One region of the Mesorhizobium sp. PUT5 genome, then DNA from elsewhere that is predicted to be linked to it. Evidence: predicted binding sites of a transcription regulator. Region 1 holds the regulator's gene; each other region holds the start of a gene.
The links. Region 1 encodes LexA, which represses DNA repair genes until DNA is damaged. Its sites were predicted from a motif close to TGTTCNNNNTGTGTTCNG; they were not measured.

Region 1 (3,870 bases):
CGTCCCGCCGGAGGCGCTGAAAGGGCGCGACCTGCGCTATGCGGGCGAGGGTGCGCCGGACCTGCCGCCGGGATCGCCCTTCATGTGCGCCGCCCGATCGTGCGTGGCCCGCCATCCTTCGGGGGCGATTGTCGTGCATGCGGCAAATACGGCAGCGGCGCGGCCGGCCTGCGCGTTTGCCGCGCTCATCGTCATAGATGACGCGACGGCGGCCGATCCCTGCAGCGATCCGCTCGTGGCCGTGCTGACCAAGCGCGATCTCGCCCGGTCCGGCAGCGCGGCCATCCGCTTCGACGCGAATTCCGCTGCCGCGCCTGCCGAAATCCGGTTCGCAGTCGAAAACGACTATCGTCCGTGGCATCTCCAGCGCCGGTTTTCGCGCGAGGCGAGAGGTCTGGCGCCCTATCAGGCCAATTCCGGCCCCAGAAGTCGCGCTCAAGGAATCTCCAGAACGGCCAACCGCAACGAGAACAGTTCCAAAGCGCCCCATGGCAGCCAGGGCGATCGCGGCCGAGGCGATGACGAAGCCGACGACGGCTGAGATGGCAGGCGCATCGAGCAACCTTCCAGGCCGGTGGTGGAGGGAGCCTCGCGCTCTGAACGATATCAAGGGACGTATCGGCATGCGGACGGCAAGAGAGCCCGCCCGATAGCGCTGCCAGCCACATTCGCTGGCTGCCTGAGCCCGCAGCTAGGCAACAACACGGGGCAATCACGGGGCAATATGGAATCTCTGCCCGTGATTTCCGCGCGCAAGGGACCGGACGGCCCGGAGAACCTCCCGAATGGGGCAGGCCATCGGCAACTGTCGTCAATATCGCCGGATCAGCCCGACCAGCTTGCCCTGGACCTTCACCCGGTCCGGCCCGAAAATGCGCGTTTCATAGGCGGGGTTAGCCGCTTCCAGCGCAATCGACGCGCCCTTGCGGCGGAAACGCTTCAGGGTAGCTTCCTCCTCGTCTACCAGCGCCACCACGATTTCACCCGGATTGGCGGTGTTTGCGTTGCGGATGATGACCGTATCTCCATCGAAGATGCCGGCCTCGATCATCGAATCGCCCTTGACCTCAAGCGCATAGTGCTCGCCGCCGGCGATCATGTCCGGCGGCACCGAGATGGAATGGGTCTTGTGCTGGATGGCGTCTATGGGCACGCCGGCTGCGATCCGGCCCATAACCGGGATGGAAATGGAGGCCGTGGCCTCGTCGTCGTTGCCCGGCGCCTGCCGCGGCGCCTCCCTGGCCGGCCGGCCGAGACTGCCCTGGATGACGCTGGGCGAGAACTTGCGCGCGGCATTGAGGCCCGGCGCGATCGAATCGGGCAGCCGCAGCACCTCAAGCGCGCGCGCGCGGTTGGGCAGCCGGCGGATGAAGCCGCGCTCCTCCAGTGCCGTGATCAGCCGGTGGATGCCTGATTTCGACGCAAGATCGAGCGCTTCCTTCATTTCGTCGAAGGAAGGCGGAATGCCGCTCTCCTTCAATCTTTCGTGAATGAAGAGGAGAAGCTCGTGTTGCTTGCGCGTCAGCATGGTGCCCCCGAATGATCGGAATCGGAAAAACAAACCCGGAACAAACACTATCTGTTCCAGTTGTGTTCCGCAACGCTTAAAGTTCGATGAATGTTTGGGAGGGCGGGTGGCATTATCCTGCGCCGAGGCTCCGCCAGAGGCCCGGCTCCGTCCGGTCCCTTTCGCCGGTCGCCGAGCCGCTTCAAATCATCGTGAAGTAGCCGGGAGGGCAAGAACCGGCCGGTGCGCGCTCTAGCTATTCGTCCGGGGGATTTCCAGAGGTGCCATCTTTCACAGGAGAATAGCATGATCAAGACAGTTCTGATCGCTGGTTCGCTGACGGCTATTGCCGCCTTCCCGGCATTTGCCGCAACGGATTACTGGGTGGCGCAGGATGCCGGCACCAAGAAGTGCCAGGTCGTGTCCAGCAAGCCCGACGGCAAGAAGATGATGGATGTCGGCAGCAAGATGTATACGGCCAAGGCGAATGCCGAAAAGGCCATGAAAATGCTGTCGGCTTGCAAATAGCCTGCTCCGTGCCTGCCCGGCTATGCGCGCCTATGCGCCGGCCGGGCTTCTCGTCTGTGCTGCAGGACGCTTGGCCGATGGGCCGCGCAGGCGCATGATAGGCTCCCATGCGGGTCGAACTGTTGGAAAGGCGGGCGGTGCGATGGTCAGGCGTTTGGCATGCATAACGGCTGCGGCACTTGCCGTCGTTCCGGCCTCCATGGACGGTGCCCGCGCCGGCGACACCGTTGCGGCCATGGAGACCGCCCGGCCGGGTTCGCCGGATGCAGGCGTTCCGGCTGGAACGAAACTAACCACCTACACCGGCCCGATGACGATCACGCAGGCTGGAACCGTCATCGAAGGGCAGATCATCAACGGTTCTCTTCGGATTACTGCTCCCGACGTCATCATCAAGAACTGCGTCATCAACTATGATGGCTGGTGGGGCATCGACGCCGAAGGCGCCAAGAACATCACCATCCAGAACTGCGAGATCACCGGCCCCGGCTATGCCAAGAACGCCAATGCGGCCATTCTCGGCAGCGGCAACTTCATCGGCAACGACATCTCCAAGTCGGAGAACGGCATTGTCCTGACCGGCGGCGCCAGCACGGTGAAGGGCAACTATATCCACGACCTCGCCGCCGCCGGCGCCGACCCGCACTATGACGGCATCGCCGTGCAGGGCGCCCAGAACGGAGTGCTGATCGAGGGCAACACGGTGATCGGCCGCGATACCTCCGACATCTTCATCAAGAACAATTTCGGGCCGATCAACGACGTCACCGTCAAGGGCAACCTGCTGCTCGGCGATGCCGGCTATCAGGTCTATGTCGACGGCCGTGACAAGGGCGGCGCCATCACCGGCGTCACCATCGCAGACAATTACGTGCAGAAGGGGGGATATGGCTATTATTCGGTGGACAACAGCAAGCCCCTGATTTCCGGCAATGTCGAATTCCTGCCGGGTAAGATGCCGCGTTCGATGCTGGAAACGGGAGTGCATCCGGCTGGGTGGCCGGCAACGCCCGAATAAAAGATGAGGTCCGGCGCCACCGGGCACGCTTCGGCAGAAGCGCCCCGGTGCGGCGCGTGACCATCGCGAAAATAGGCAAGTTGACTCCCGAGCAGGCGCGATAGGTCGCAAAGGATTTGCTGGCGTCCGTAAGGCGACGTCGGTGCTGCCCGCGGATATTGCAAGTTTGCATTTTTCCTTGCGGAAGAAGCCGACAACGGCGAACCGTGTGGGCAATCATTGGTGCCATGTATTCAGAGCGACTACTGTCCCCGCCGGACGCTTCCGTAAGGCCCCGAGGGGCACAATTTTTCGAAGCCGTAAAAAGGGCGTGCTTAAATGCGTCTCACATTGAGACGTTTGACCCGGACACCGCCTTGCCTTTGGCTTAAGTCAGTCACACCCGCCGCCCCAATTCGGGGTGCCACCGCCGATTGCGCAGGCAAAGTCGTCTTGCGACTGCCGCATTTCCCAATAATTCCGCTCGTCGCGCAGGCGGTCGGCATAGAGTTCTGTGTCGGCCGATGGCTCGCCTTCGGTTGCGGGATTTGCAATCGCAATGGCCATGACCAGCCCGACGATGGCCATCGATACCAGGACCGGATCGATATCTCCTGCCTTGGTTCCGGCAACTGTTTCGGGAGGCTCGGAATAGGAGTCCGCGAATGGCGTACCGATGGAAATCCCATAGCGTTGACTGAGCCTGGTCGATGCATAGCGGTCGCCCAGCTTCGCCGCTGCTGTCAGCCATGCCACCGCCTTCTTGTCATCACCCGTGTCGGAAAAATACTTGCCGACGCGTTCCATTGCCCGTGAGTGGCCGAGAAGTCCTGCGCGC
Region 2 (3,870 bases), 180 kb from region 1:
GGCATCGACGCGTTCGGCCCGCTGCCGGCCGATACCATGTTCCATCCGCGCGCGCGGGCCGGTTACGACGCGGCGATCTGCATGTATCACGACCAGGCGCTGATTCCGGCGAAGGCGCTTGCCTTCGACGAGGCGGTGAACGTGACGCTGGGCCTGCCCTTCGTCCGTACCTCGCCGGACCACGGCACCGCCTTCGACATTGCCGGCAAGGGCATGGCGCGGCCGGACAGCCTGATCGCCGCCTTGAAGCTTGCCCGCCGGCTTGCCGACCCCGCCTCCGCAACGGCAGCCGCATGAGCGCCGATGGCCTGCCGCCGCTCAGGGAGGTCATCGAACGCCACGGGCTGCAGGCCCGCAAGGCGCTCGGCCAGAATTTCCTGCTCGACCTCAACCTCACCGGCAAGGTGGCGCGCGCGGCGGGCGATCTGTCCGAGGTGACGGTGATCGAGGTCGGGCCCGGGCCCGGCGGCCTGACACGAGCGCTTTTGATGCACGGCGCCCGGCGCGTCGTCGCCATCGAGCGGGACGAGCGTTGCCTTGCCGCGCTTGCAGAGATCGCGGCCCGCTATCCCGGCCGGCTGGAGGTGATTTCGGGAGACGCGCTGAAGACGGATTTCGCGGCGCTTGCAGACGGCACCCCGACCAGGATCGTGGCCAACCTGCCCTACAATATCGGCACCGAGCTTCTTGTGCGCTGGCTGACGGTGGCCGAGTGGCCGCCCTACTACCAGTCGCTGACGCTGATGTTCCAGCGTGAAGTGGCCGAGCGCATCGTGGCGGGGCCTGGCGACGAAGCATATGGACGCCTCGGCGTGCTGGCCGGGTGGCGCACGCAGGCGAGGATCGCCTTCGACGTGCCGCGCCAGGCCTTTACGCCGCCGCCCAAGGTCACCTCCTCGGTGGTGCATCTCGTCCCGCGCACGGCGCCGCTGCCGGTCGATGTGACTACGCTCGGCCGGCTCACCCAGGCGGCCTTCGGCCAACGCCGCAAGATGCTGCGGCAGAGCCTGAAAAGCCTCGGCGGCGAAGAACTGCTTGCGCGGGCCGAAATCGATCCGACCCGCCGGCCGGAGACGTTGACGGTCGGGGAATTCGTCCGGCTGGCAAACGCGCTGTAGAGCCGCATCCCCGCCCTTGGCGGCAGGGGGACGTCAGACGGACACACCGGCCCGACGTCACACCGCAATGCGGAGTTCTCTGCGCCGGGCGACACGTCGCCCGGCCGTATCAGGGGCTGTCAGAACGGGATTTCGTCGTCCAGTTCGCGCGACGTGCCGCCGCCACCGCCGCGGCTTCCACCGCTGCCGGCCCGGCCATAGTCGCTGGGCCCGGACTGGCCGAAACTGTCGCCGCGGCCGCCGCCGGAATAGCCGACCTGGCCGCCCTCGCCCTGCCCGCGCGCATCCAGCATCTGCAGTTCGCCGCGGAATTTCTGCAGCACCACCTCAGTCGTGTAGCGGTCCTGGCCGTTCTGGTCCTGCCATTTGCGGGTCTGCAACTGACCCTCGATATAGACCTTCATGCCCTTCTTCAGATACTGCTCGGCGACCTTGGCCAGATTGTCGTTGAAGATCACGACATTATGCCACTCGGTCTTGTCCCTGCGCTCGCCGCTGTTCTTGTCGCGCCAGCTTTCCGACGTGGCGATCCGCAGATTGACGACCGGATCGCCCGAGTTCAGCCGCCGGATTTCCGGGTCGGCCCCCAGGTTGCCCACCAGGATGACCTTGTTCACGCTGCCAGCCATGATACTTCTCCACGCTCGTCCGAAACCAGATTTCGCCGCACCTTACAGTCTGCGGCCAAATGCGCCCACTTCAGACCGCTCTTTCCCCATACAATTTTTTTGTTCTCTTTATGTTCTAATCATTGATGACTCAGCCGTCAAGCGGTTCAGCGAGAAGATGGATGGACCTGTATCAAGGCCAGCTATCGCCCGCCGGCGTGCTAACTGGCTTTGTCGCGCGGTTGCCTGTATGCTCGCGGCCATGAAACGAACCCCATTTGCCATGCCTTTTTCGCGGGAAGTCTTTTTTGGCGTTTTCGTTGCCGCTCTCGTGCCGCAGGCTGTCTCCGCAGGGAACACCGCACAGCAAGGCAGCGCTCTGCCTGGCGTCGACGGCGACTACCGCATGCCGATTCCGAGGAAGCCGCCCCTTCATTCCGATTTGATCTCGCCCCCGGATTCCGAGATGATCTCGCCCCTAGGGACCGGGCTATGCTGGCAGTGATTGTTGTCATTTCGTCGAGCGCTTGTGTCAAGTCTTTCGCTGCTGGTCTCGGCGCAGGCTTTCTCCGGTCAGATCGATACGATGGGCATTGTGGACGAGCCGGTCGAGAATGGCGTCGGCATAGGTCGGGTTGCCGATTACGTCGTGCCATGCCGACACGGGTAGCTGGCTGGTGATGATGGTGGAGCGCCGCCCGTAGCGATCTTCGAGGATTTCGAGGAGATCGTGACGGGCCTGATCGTCGAGGGGTTCAAGGCCCCAATCATCGAGGATCAGCAATTGTACGCTGCCGAGCTTGCGCAGCAGGCGTGGGTAGCGGCCATCACCGCGCGCCAGCGCCAGGGATGCGAACAGTCTGGGCACACGCTGGTAGAGAACGGAGCGGTCGTCGCGGCAAGCCTTGTGGCCAAGCGCGCAGGCGAGCCAACTCTTGCCGACGCCCGCCGGGCCGCAGATCGCCAGATTGTCGTGGGCATCGATCCAGTCGCCGGCGATGAGCTTGAGGAACAGGGCCCGATCAAGACCGCGCTCACTGCGATAGTCGACATCCTCGGGGGCGGCCTGGTGACGCAGCTTTGCAAAGCGCAGGCGGCCCGCGAGCTTGCGATCGTAGCGCCAGCTCCATTCCCGGTCGAGCAGCAGACCCAGCCACTCGATATGGCTGAGCTGTTCGGCCTCGGCATTGGCGGTGAGTTCGTCGAATGCCCGGGCCATGCCGGTGAAGCCCATGGCGTTCAGGCGATCGAGGGTGGGATGTGCAAGCATGCCTTTCTCCTTCAGTGGTAATAGCGGGAACCGCGGATATTGGGGTGGTCGATGGGCTTGGCCGACGCCGTCCGCGGGGCGGTCGTCCGGTCGAGATGGTTGTCCAGGATGGAGCGGACCGAGCCGTAGGTCCGCGCGCCGATCTCAAGCGCGCGGCCGCAGGCGGCGTTGACCCTTTCCCGGCCAAAGCCCCTGGCCAGGCGGATGATGCCCAGACAGGCGCGGAAGCCCTGCTCGGGATGCGGCCGGTCGGCCAGTATCTTCTCGCACAGGAGCGCCGCGTCAGAACCGATCGCCGAGGCCTCGCGGCTGATCCGCTCGATCGTCCAGTCGGCGAAGCGGCGGTGCGACGACGGCATATGCTCGGGGACGGTGGTATGCCGGCCATTGCCGCTGGAGCGCATATGGGCGGCGATCCGCTCGCCCTTGCGGAACAGCTCGACGGTGCTCGCCGTGATGCGGGCCTCGATCTGCTCGCGCGCGAAGCGCCAGGGAACGGAGTAATAATGCCGATCGATCTCGACATGGTAGTCGAGGCCGGCACGCCGGATCCGCCATTCGGCGAAGACATAGCGTTCCGCCGGCAGCGGCCGGAGTGCCGGGCGGTCGATCTGCTCGAACAATTGCCGCCGCGTGCGCCCGACACGGCGCAGCACCCGGCGATCATTCAGATCGACGAGCAGATCGCCGATCGCCGCATTGACCTCGGCCAGACTGTAAAAGACGCGATGGCGTAGCCGACCCAGAAGCCAGCGCTCGACAATGCGCACCGCCGCCTCGACCTTTGCCTTGTCTCGGGGACGGCGCGGTCGGGTCGGCAGCACCGAACTGCCGTAATGCGCCGCCATCCCGGCATAGGTGCGGTTGACCTGCG
Region 3 (3,870 bases), 1.6 Mb from region 1:
CGAAGATGGCCAGGTCCTCTTCCTCCTGCGCGGCCGTGTCGGCCAGGTCGGCCTGGGCAAGCGCGAAGGGCGCGGCCGCCAGCACCGACAGCCGCACGAGGTCGAAGCCGTAGCCGGCATCGAAGTCTTCGGCGATGGCGGCGAGCTTCTCGTGGAACAGCCGCCGTATCAGCGCGGGGTCGCGCAGCGGCCGCGAGGTGCCGACGGCGATGCGGTTGACGGCGCCGTCGACCCGGAACAGCGCCAGCGCCAGCCCTCTCGCCCCCTCGCCGCGCCGCTCCAGGTCGAGCCTGAGCGTCGAGGCCAGCATCTGCGTCAGCGCCTCGACGTCTTCCGTCAGCGTGACCGGCTCGGCAAGCTGGCGCTCTACCGACAGCGGGGGCGCCGGCAGGCGCGGCGACACGGCCTCGTCGAGGCGGCCGAGCGCCTGGTCGAGGCGCAGGAGCAGGCCCGCGCCGAAGCGGCGGGCCAGCGGGGCGCGCGGCATGGCCATCACCGCGCCGGCCGTGCGCAGGCCCACGCTCTCCAGCCGGCCGCGCGTCTGCGCCCCGATGCGCAGCGCCGCCAGCGGCAGCGGCGACAAAAGCGCCTCCTCCCCGCCGGGGGCGACCAGGTGGCGGCCGCGGAAACGCGCCGCCGCCCAGGCCGCGCCCGTCGTCGAGGCGATGGCGGCCCGCACCTCGAAGCCCTGGTGGAAGAAGCGGGCCAGCATGTCGTCCAGCATCGCCCGCTCGCCGCCGAACAGCGCCGTGCAGCCGGTGACGTCGAGGAACAATGCGTCCTCGCCGTCCAGCGCCACCAGCGGCGTGTAGCGGTCGCACCAGTCGGCCAGGCCTTCCAGCAGGCGCCGGTCAGCGGCGGGGTCGGCCTCGACGACATCCAGGCCCGGATGCATGGCGCGCGCATCCGCCAGGCCCATGCCGCGCCTCAGGCCGAGCGCCTCAGCCTTCTCGTCCAGCGCGGCGATATGGCGGGCGTTGTTCTCCTGGCGGCCGAGAACCAGAGGCGCGTGCGGCGAGGGCCGGGAACGCCACGACCTTCCCAGGCGCTGCCGCAGCACCCTTTCCGTGGCCAGATAGGGAAACCACAGCGACAGGATCCTCTGTCCGGCCTTGCGCGGCGCTTCTTTCGCGGAATTGGTGCTCATCGGGGTTCCACTCCAGGATGAATCGGCCCGGCAGGGCGGCGGGGCACTTGTCGACGGTGACGGTGAAGGCGGGCTGCCCGATCGAGCCGGCGAGCGGCCCGGCCAGGGTGTTGCGCGCCGCCGCCGGCGCCGGCGAGACGAGGAGGCGCACAGGCGCGGCGGTGGGCTCGGCTTGCGCCGCCTGGCGCAAAAGCAGCACTGGACGTCCCGCCGCCTGCGCCCGCCGGTGCAGCCGGCGCGTGGCGGTGAGGTCGAGCCGGCCGCAATTGCCGCGCATCTCCAGCACCACGGCCGAAAGCGTGGTCAGGGCCGCCGCCTCCTCGGCCACCCACAGCGCGTCCGCCAGCTTCGGCGCCTCGCAAAGCAGCAGCCGCTCCGGCGCGATGCCGAACGGCGCGCCAAGCCCGGCGGCATGCGGAAAACCGGCCTCGCGGAAAATCTCGGCGGTGCCGACCCACAGCACCGGCGCGGCGTTTTCCGCCCGCTCGTTTTCCGCCCGCTCCAGGAGCAGCCCGGTCAGCGCCAGGGCGAAGCCGGCGACGGCGCCAGCATCGCGCGTCTGGCCGCCATGCACCTCCGTCAGCGCCGCCCGCACCAGCCCGCCGCCGAGCAGGGCGTCGAGCCGGCCCGCGCCCGTGCGCAGCCGCGCGCGGGCCGCCGTGTCCGGCAGGCCGGCCAGTGCATTTGCGGGCGCATTAGCGGGCCCGGGCGCCTCCAGGCGCTCGGGCAGCGTGCCCTCGATGCTCGCGATTTTCCGGCGCAGGGCCAAAAGGGTTTCCCGCGCCACGGCGCTGCTCGCCATGACGGTCCGGCTTTCTATATGTTCCCGTTATGTTCTTATGGATTCCAGAGCCGGCCCGGAGAGTCAAGCAAGACTTTTAGGATTTTTTTCTCACGCCGGGCGGACGGCGTTTCCTCGCCCCCGAGGATGGCGGGGACATACCCCCTCTCCGCCTCGCTGCGCTCGGCACCTCTCCCCCTTAAAAGGGGAGACGCCAGGGTTGCGGCCAGCGTATTTTCTTCCCCCACGGGGCCAGGGGAGAAAAGGGAGCGAAGCAAACCGTAAACTCCGCCATCTCCGGAGGGCAAGCTCCCGTCGGCCCGTCCGGATGACCGGGCCATGACCATCCTGCGGCAAAATCATCAAACCGGTCGCGCCGGCCTGCCGAATGCGGCATGATCCGTGCCGAGGGTGCGCCGGAACACGGGCGGCAGGACAGGAACGGGAAAGCGGGTCGAGATGGGTGCAGCGGACAAAGGCGTTTCGGTTGAGCGGATGATCGACCAGGGGGCGGGCAGGGAGCCGGCCGACCTGGTGCTGAAGGGCGGGCGCTTCCTCGACCTGGTCACCGGCGCGCTGGTGGAGGGCGACATCGCCGTCTGCGGCGACCGTATCGTCGGCACCTGCGCGGCCTATGGCGGCGTCCGCGAGATCGACATCGCTGGCCGCATCGTGGTGCCGGGCTTCATCGACACGCATCTGCACATCGAATCCTCGCTGGTCACGCCGCACGAGTTCGACCGCTGCGTCCTGCCGCTCGGCATCACCACGGCGATCTGCGACCCGCACGAGATCGCCAATGTGCTCGGCGCCGAGGGCATCCGCTTCTTCCTCGACAGCGTCGCCGAGACGGTCATGGACATCCGGGTGCAGCTTTCGAGCTGCGTGCCGGCCACGCATCTGGAGACGTCGGGCGCGGAGCTGCGCATCGACGATCTTCTGCCGTTTGCCGGCCACCCCAAGGTGATCGGGCTGGCCGAGTTCATGAACTTCCCCGGCGTGCTGGCCAAGGACCCGGTCTGCATGGCCAAGCTGGAGGCCTTCCAGGGCCGCCACATAGACGGCCATGCGCCGCTGCTGTCGGGCTACGGGCTGAACGGCTATCTCGCCGCCGGCATCCGCACCGAGCACGAGGCGACGACGGCGGCCGAAGCGCTGGAGAAGCTCGCCAAGGGCATGCATGTGCTGGTGCGCGAGGGCTCGGTGTCGAAGGACCTGGCGGCGCTGCTGCCCGTCATCACCGAGCGCAACTCGCCTTTCATCGCGCTGTGCACCGACGACCGCAACCCGCTCGACATCGCCGAGCAGGGCCATCTGGATTACATGATCCGCACGGCGATCGCCGCCGGGGCGGAGCCGCTGGCCGTCTATCGCGCCGCCTCGATCTCGGGCGCGCGCGCCTTCGGGCTTGCCGACCGCGGGCTGGTGGCGCCGGGGTGGCGGGCCGACCTGGCGGTGCTCGACAGCCTGGAAGGCTGCCATGCCGAGTTCGTGATCTCGGCCGGCCGCGTGGTGGACGACCAATTGTTCGCCGCCCGCCGCAGGGTCGAGCCGGTCGGCCGCCACAGCGTCAGGGCGCGGCCGGTGACGGCGGCGGATTTCCGCGTGCCGGCGCGCAACGCCGCCACCACGCCGGTGATCGGCGTCACCTCGGGCCGCATCGTCACCGAGCGGCTGGACCTGTCGCTGCCGGTGCGCGACGGCGCCTTTGCCGTCGATCCCGACCGCGACGTGGTCAAGGCCGCGGTGGTGGAACGGCACGGAAAGAACGGCAATGTCGCGGCCGGCTTCGTCCACGGTTTCGGGCTGAAGGCCGGGGCGATCGCCTCCACGGTCGGCCACGACAGCCACAATATCTGCGCCGTCGGCGTCAGCGACGCCGACATCGCGGCGGCGGTGGCGCGGCTCAGCGAGATCGAGGGCGGCTTCGTGGTGGTGCGGG
Region 4 (3,870 bases), 2.0 Mb from region 1:
TCGGCGATGAGAACCTCGCCGGCTATGCCGGCGCGCTGGAGGAAGCCCTGCGCCTTGCCGATGCAGGCGGCCAGCGTCTCGGCTTCGTTGAGGCAAGGCATCAGGATGGTCAGTTCGAGCTGCCCGCTGTCGGCGGCGCGCGTGGCGGTGACGGCATTCATGGTCGCAATCCCCAACGTTGCAACGTCCGGCTCTTGCTGGATCTGCCCACCCTTGCACGGCAAGCCTTAAGAAAGGGATGATGCGGCCTGGCCCGCACCCCTGTGATCTTTGCAAGCAACGATTGGCACCGCGTGCCGAAAACGATACATGCTTGCCACCGAGCCCTCTTCCTTCGGAGACCTGCCATGCCGCTCAAGATCGCCGTCCAGATGGACCATATCTCGACCGTGTCGATCGCCGGCGACACCACTTTCGCGCTTTGCCTGGAAGCGCAGCGCCGCGGCCACAAGCTCTATCACTACACGCCCGACCGGCTTTCCCTGCTCGGCAGCACGGTCTTCGCCCGGATCGAGGAAATGCAGGTGCGCGACGAGGAGGGCAGCCACTATTCGCTCGGCGAGCCGGTGCGCACCGATCTGTCGGAAATGGACGTGGTGCTGCTGCGCCAGGACCCGCCCTTCGACATGAACTACATCACCACCACGCACATACTGGAACGCATCCACCCCGGGACCCTGGTGGTCAACGATCCCGCCTGGGTGCGCAACAGCCCGGAGAAGATCTTCGTCACCGAGTTTTCCGGCCTGATGCCGGAGACGCTGATCACCAAGGACCCGCAGGAAGTGGCCGCCTTCCGCCGCCAGCACGGCGACATCATCGTCAAGCCGCTCTACGGCAATGGCGGGGCGGGCATCTTCCATCTGCACGAGGCCGACCGCAACCTCGCCTCGCTGCTCGAACTGTTCGGGCAGATGTTCCGCGAGCCCTTCATCGTGCAGCGCTACCTGAAGGACGTGCGCAAGGGCGACAAGCGCATCATCCTGATCGACGGCGAGCCGGTGGGCGCCGTCAACCGCGTGCCGGCCGAGCACGAATCCCGCTCCAACATGCATATAGGCGGCCGCGCCGAGAAGGCCGAGCTGACGCCGCGCGAGCGTGAGATCTGCGCGGCGATCGGCCCCTCGCTGCGCGAGCGCGGCTTCATCCTCGTCGGCATCGACGTCATCGGCGACTGGATGACCGAGATCAACGTCACCTCGCCCACCGGCGTGCGCGAGGTGAAGCGCTTCGGCGGCGCCGACATCGCCGCCCTGTTCTGGGACGCGGTGGAGGCCAAGCGTTAATTTGACGCCGGAGTAATTCCAGGAAAACTGGGAACCGGTTTTCCGGCCGGAATTGCGTAAAAACAACAGGATAGAGCGTTTTCGCTTTTCGGAGAAAAGCGGAAATGCTTGTCTTATGACTTTTGCTGCCGAACGGGCGAAGAAGGGACCGCCGGGAGGGGTAGCAGCCCCTCGTCGGCGGCGAGGGTCGGATCGTTGAAATGCTGACCGTTGACGGGTCGAGCTAGAGTGTGATCGCCCTCGTCTTTCTCTTGAGGCCTGAACGGATACCCGCAGTTCGGCTGCGGACGACAAGCACAGGACAAGCGAAAGATGATGAACGATACCATCGGCGTCAACATCTCGAAAGACCATCTCGACGCCCACCGCATGAGCGATGGCAAAAGCCGCCGCTTTGGCAACGACAAGGCCGGCCATAGAGCATTCCTGGCGTGGCTGGCACAGCCTGACACCCGCATCGTCTACGAACCGACCGGTCCTTATCACCGAGCCTTCGAGCGGAGGCTGGCGGATGGCGGCTTCGCCCTTGTCAAGGTCAATCCGCGTCAGGCAAGGCGCTTCGCCGAGGCCACCGGCCGGCTTGCCAAGACCGACCGGCTCGACGCCGCCATGCTGGCGCGCATGGGGATGTTGCTCGACCTCGAGGCCCGACCGACGCGCGGCCCGCTCCTTAATGATCTCAAGGATCTCTCCATGGCCCGCGAGGCGCTGGTGAAAAACCGCACGGCGGCGAAGAACAGAGCAAAGAACCTGACCTTACCCATCCTCAAGCGTCACAATGGCGAGCAACTCAGGCAGATCGAGCGCCAGCTCGCCGCGATCGAAGTCGAGATCATGAAGCTCATCAAGGCCGATCCTGACCTAGCCAACCGCTTCGACATCCTTGTATCGATCCCCGGCGTCTCGGCCATCACCGCCTTCGCGCTGATCATCGACATGCCCGAACTCGGCACCCTCGAAAACACCCAGGCTGCATCGCTCGCTGGCCTCGCCCCGGTCGCACGCCAGTCTGGAAAATGGACAGGCCGCGCCTTCATCAGAGGCGGTCGGGCCAACGTTCGCCAGGCCCTCTACATGCCGGCCCTCGTCGCCACGCGCTTCAATCCAGACCTCAAGGCAAACTACGATGGGCTCAAGGCCGCCGGCAAAGCCTCCAAGGTCGCCATCACCGCCATCATGCGAAAGCTGATCGTCCTCGCAAACGCACTGCTCAGGGACCACCGCAAATGGGCCCCATAACTTCCTTGACCAAAACGGATACTCCAGGATCCGGCGGTCGGAGCGAGCCCGGAGGCTTCGGGCGGCTTCGGCGGTTCCCGTTCTCTTCGCGCAACCGGGCACAACCGCGCCCGCAGCCGCTGCGCGAAATCGTTCCCGAAATGTTCTTGATTTGAACCGAAAACCGTGCTTGTCTTGGAAAAGACGCCCTGAGGGAACGATGCGGGGCGCGGCGGGCGCAGCGCCCGCGAGGGGCGGGGAAGCAGCATGGTCGCGCGGGTGCGCACGGTCGCGTTCCAGGGCATCGAGGCCGTATCGGTCAACGTGCAGGTGATGGTCGCGCCCGGCAAGGTGGGCATGTCCATCGTCGGACTGCCGGACAAGGCGGTGGCCGAGAGCCGGGAGCGGGTGCAGGCCGCGCTCCATGCTTCGGGCCTGTCGATGCCGGCGCGCAAGGTCACGGTCAACCTGGCTCCCGCCGATCTGCCCAAGGAAGGCAGTCACTACGATCTGCCCATAGCGCTCGGGCTGATGGCGGCGCTTGGCGCGGTGCCGTCGGACGCGCTGGCCGGCTATGTCGTGCTGGGCGAATTGTCGCTCGACGGCACCATTGCGGCCGTGGCGGGCGCACTGCCGGCGGCCATCGGCGCCAATGCCGCGGGCAGGGGGCTGATATGTCCGCACGCCTGCGGGCCGGAGGCCGCCTGGGCCGGCAACGGGATCGACATTCTGGCGCCGCGCAGCCTGATCGCCATAGCCAACCATTTCCGCGGCACGCAGGTCCTGTCGCGGCCCGAGGCGGGCGCGCATCGCCCGGCATGCGACCTGCCGGACCTGGCCGACATCAAGGGCCAGGAAAGCGCCCGCCGCGCGTTGGAGGTGGCGGCGGCCGGCGGCCATAACCTGTTGATGGCCGGGCCTCCGGGCTCCGGCAAGTCGATGCTGGCGCAGCGCCTGCCGTCGATCCTGCCGCCGCTGGCGCCGCGCGAGTTGCTGGAAGTGTCGATGATCGCCTCCGTCGCCGGCGAACTGGCCGAAGGTCGGCTGAGCGACCGCCGGCCGTTCCGCGCGCCGCACCATTCGGCCTCGATGGCGGCCTTGGTGGGCGGCGGCCTGCGCGCGCGGCCGGGCGAGGTCTCGCTCGCCCATCACGGCGTGCTGTTCCTCGACGAGTTTCCCGAATTCTCGCCGCAGGCGCTGGACGCGCTGCGCCAGCCGCTGGAAACAGGCGAGTGCGTGATCGCCCGCGCCAACCACCGCGTCTCCTATCCGGCGCGCATCCAGTTCGTTGCCGCCATGAATCCCTGCCGCTGCGGCATGGCGGGCGAGCCGGGCTGGCGCTGCGTGCGCGGCGAGCGCTGCCGCA

Region 2: ACTDI4_RS13270 (single-stranded DNA-binding protein) is a predicted target of LexA. The motif match lies at 1,848-1,865, and genes of this name have one in related genera.
Region 3: ACTDI4_RS21960 (ImuA family protein) is a predicted target of LexA. The motif match lies at 1,969-1,986, and genes of this name have one in related genera.
Region 4: ACTDI4_RS04385 (YifB family Mg chelatase-like AAA ATPase) is a predicted target of LexA. The motif match lies at 2,656-2,673, and genes of this name have one in related genera.

The regions. Positions count from the first base shown of each region.
Region 1 is NZ_JBQOSO010000003.1:2,581,923-2,585,792, reverse strand. It holds gene ACTDI4_RS14140 (ComEC/Rec2 family competence protein) at 1-541, shown strand, start outside; gene lexA (transcriptional repressor LexA) at 812-1,528, opposite strand; gene ACTDI4_RS14130 (hypothetical protein) at 1,814-2,035, shown strand; gene ACTDI4_RS14125 (right-handed parallel beta-helix repeat-containing protein) at 2,178-3,053, shown strand; gene ACTDI4_RS14120 (tetratricopeptide repeat protein) at 3,426-3,870, opposite strand, start outside.
Region 2 is NZ_JBQOSO010000003.1:2,403,623-2,407,492, forward strand. It holds gene pdxA (4-hydroxythreonine-4-phosphate dehydrogenase PdxA) at 1-297, shown strand, start outside; gene rsmA (16S rRNA (adenine(1518)-N(6)/adenine(1519)-N(6))-dimethyltransferase RsmA) at 294-1,118, shown strand; gene ACTDI4_RS13270 (single-stranded DNA-binding protein) at 1,238-1,747, opposite strand; gene istB (IS21-like element helper ATPase IstB) at 2,259-2,996, opposite strand; gene istA (IS21 family transposase) at 3,008-3,870, opposite strand, start outside.
Region 3 is NZ_JBQOSO010000003.1:4,177,407-4,181,276, reverse strand. It holds gene ACTDI4_RS21965 (Y-family DNA polymerase) at 1-1,060, opposite strand, end outside; gene ACTDI4_RS21960 (ImuA family protein) at 942-1,949, opposite strand; gene ade (adenine deaminase) at 2,388-3,870, shown strand, end outside.
Region 4 is NZ_JBQOSO010000003.1:587,445-591,314, forward strand. It holds gene ACTDI4_RS04370 (glycosyltransferase family 2 protein) at 1-161, opposite strand, end outside; gene gshB (glutathione synthase) at 348-1,286, shown strand; gene ACTDI4_RS04380 (IS110 family transposase) at 1,599-2,525, shown strand; gene ACTDI4_RS04385 (YifB family Mg chelatase-like AAA ATPase) at 2,772-3,870, shown strand, end outside.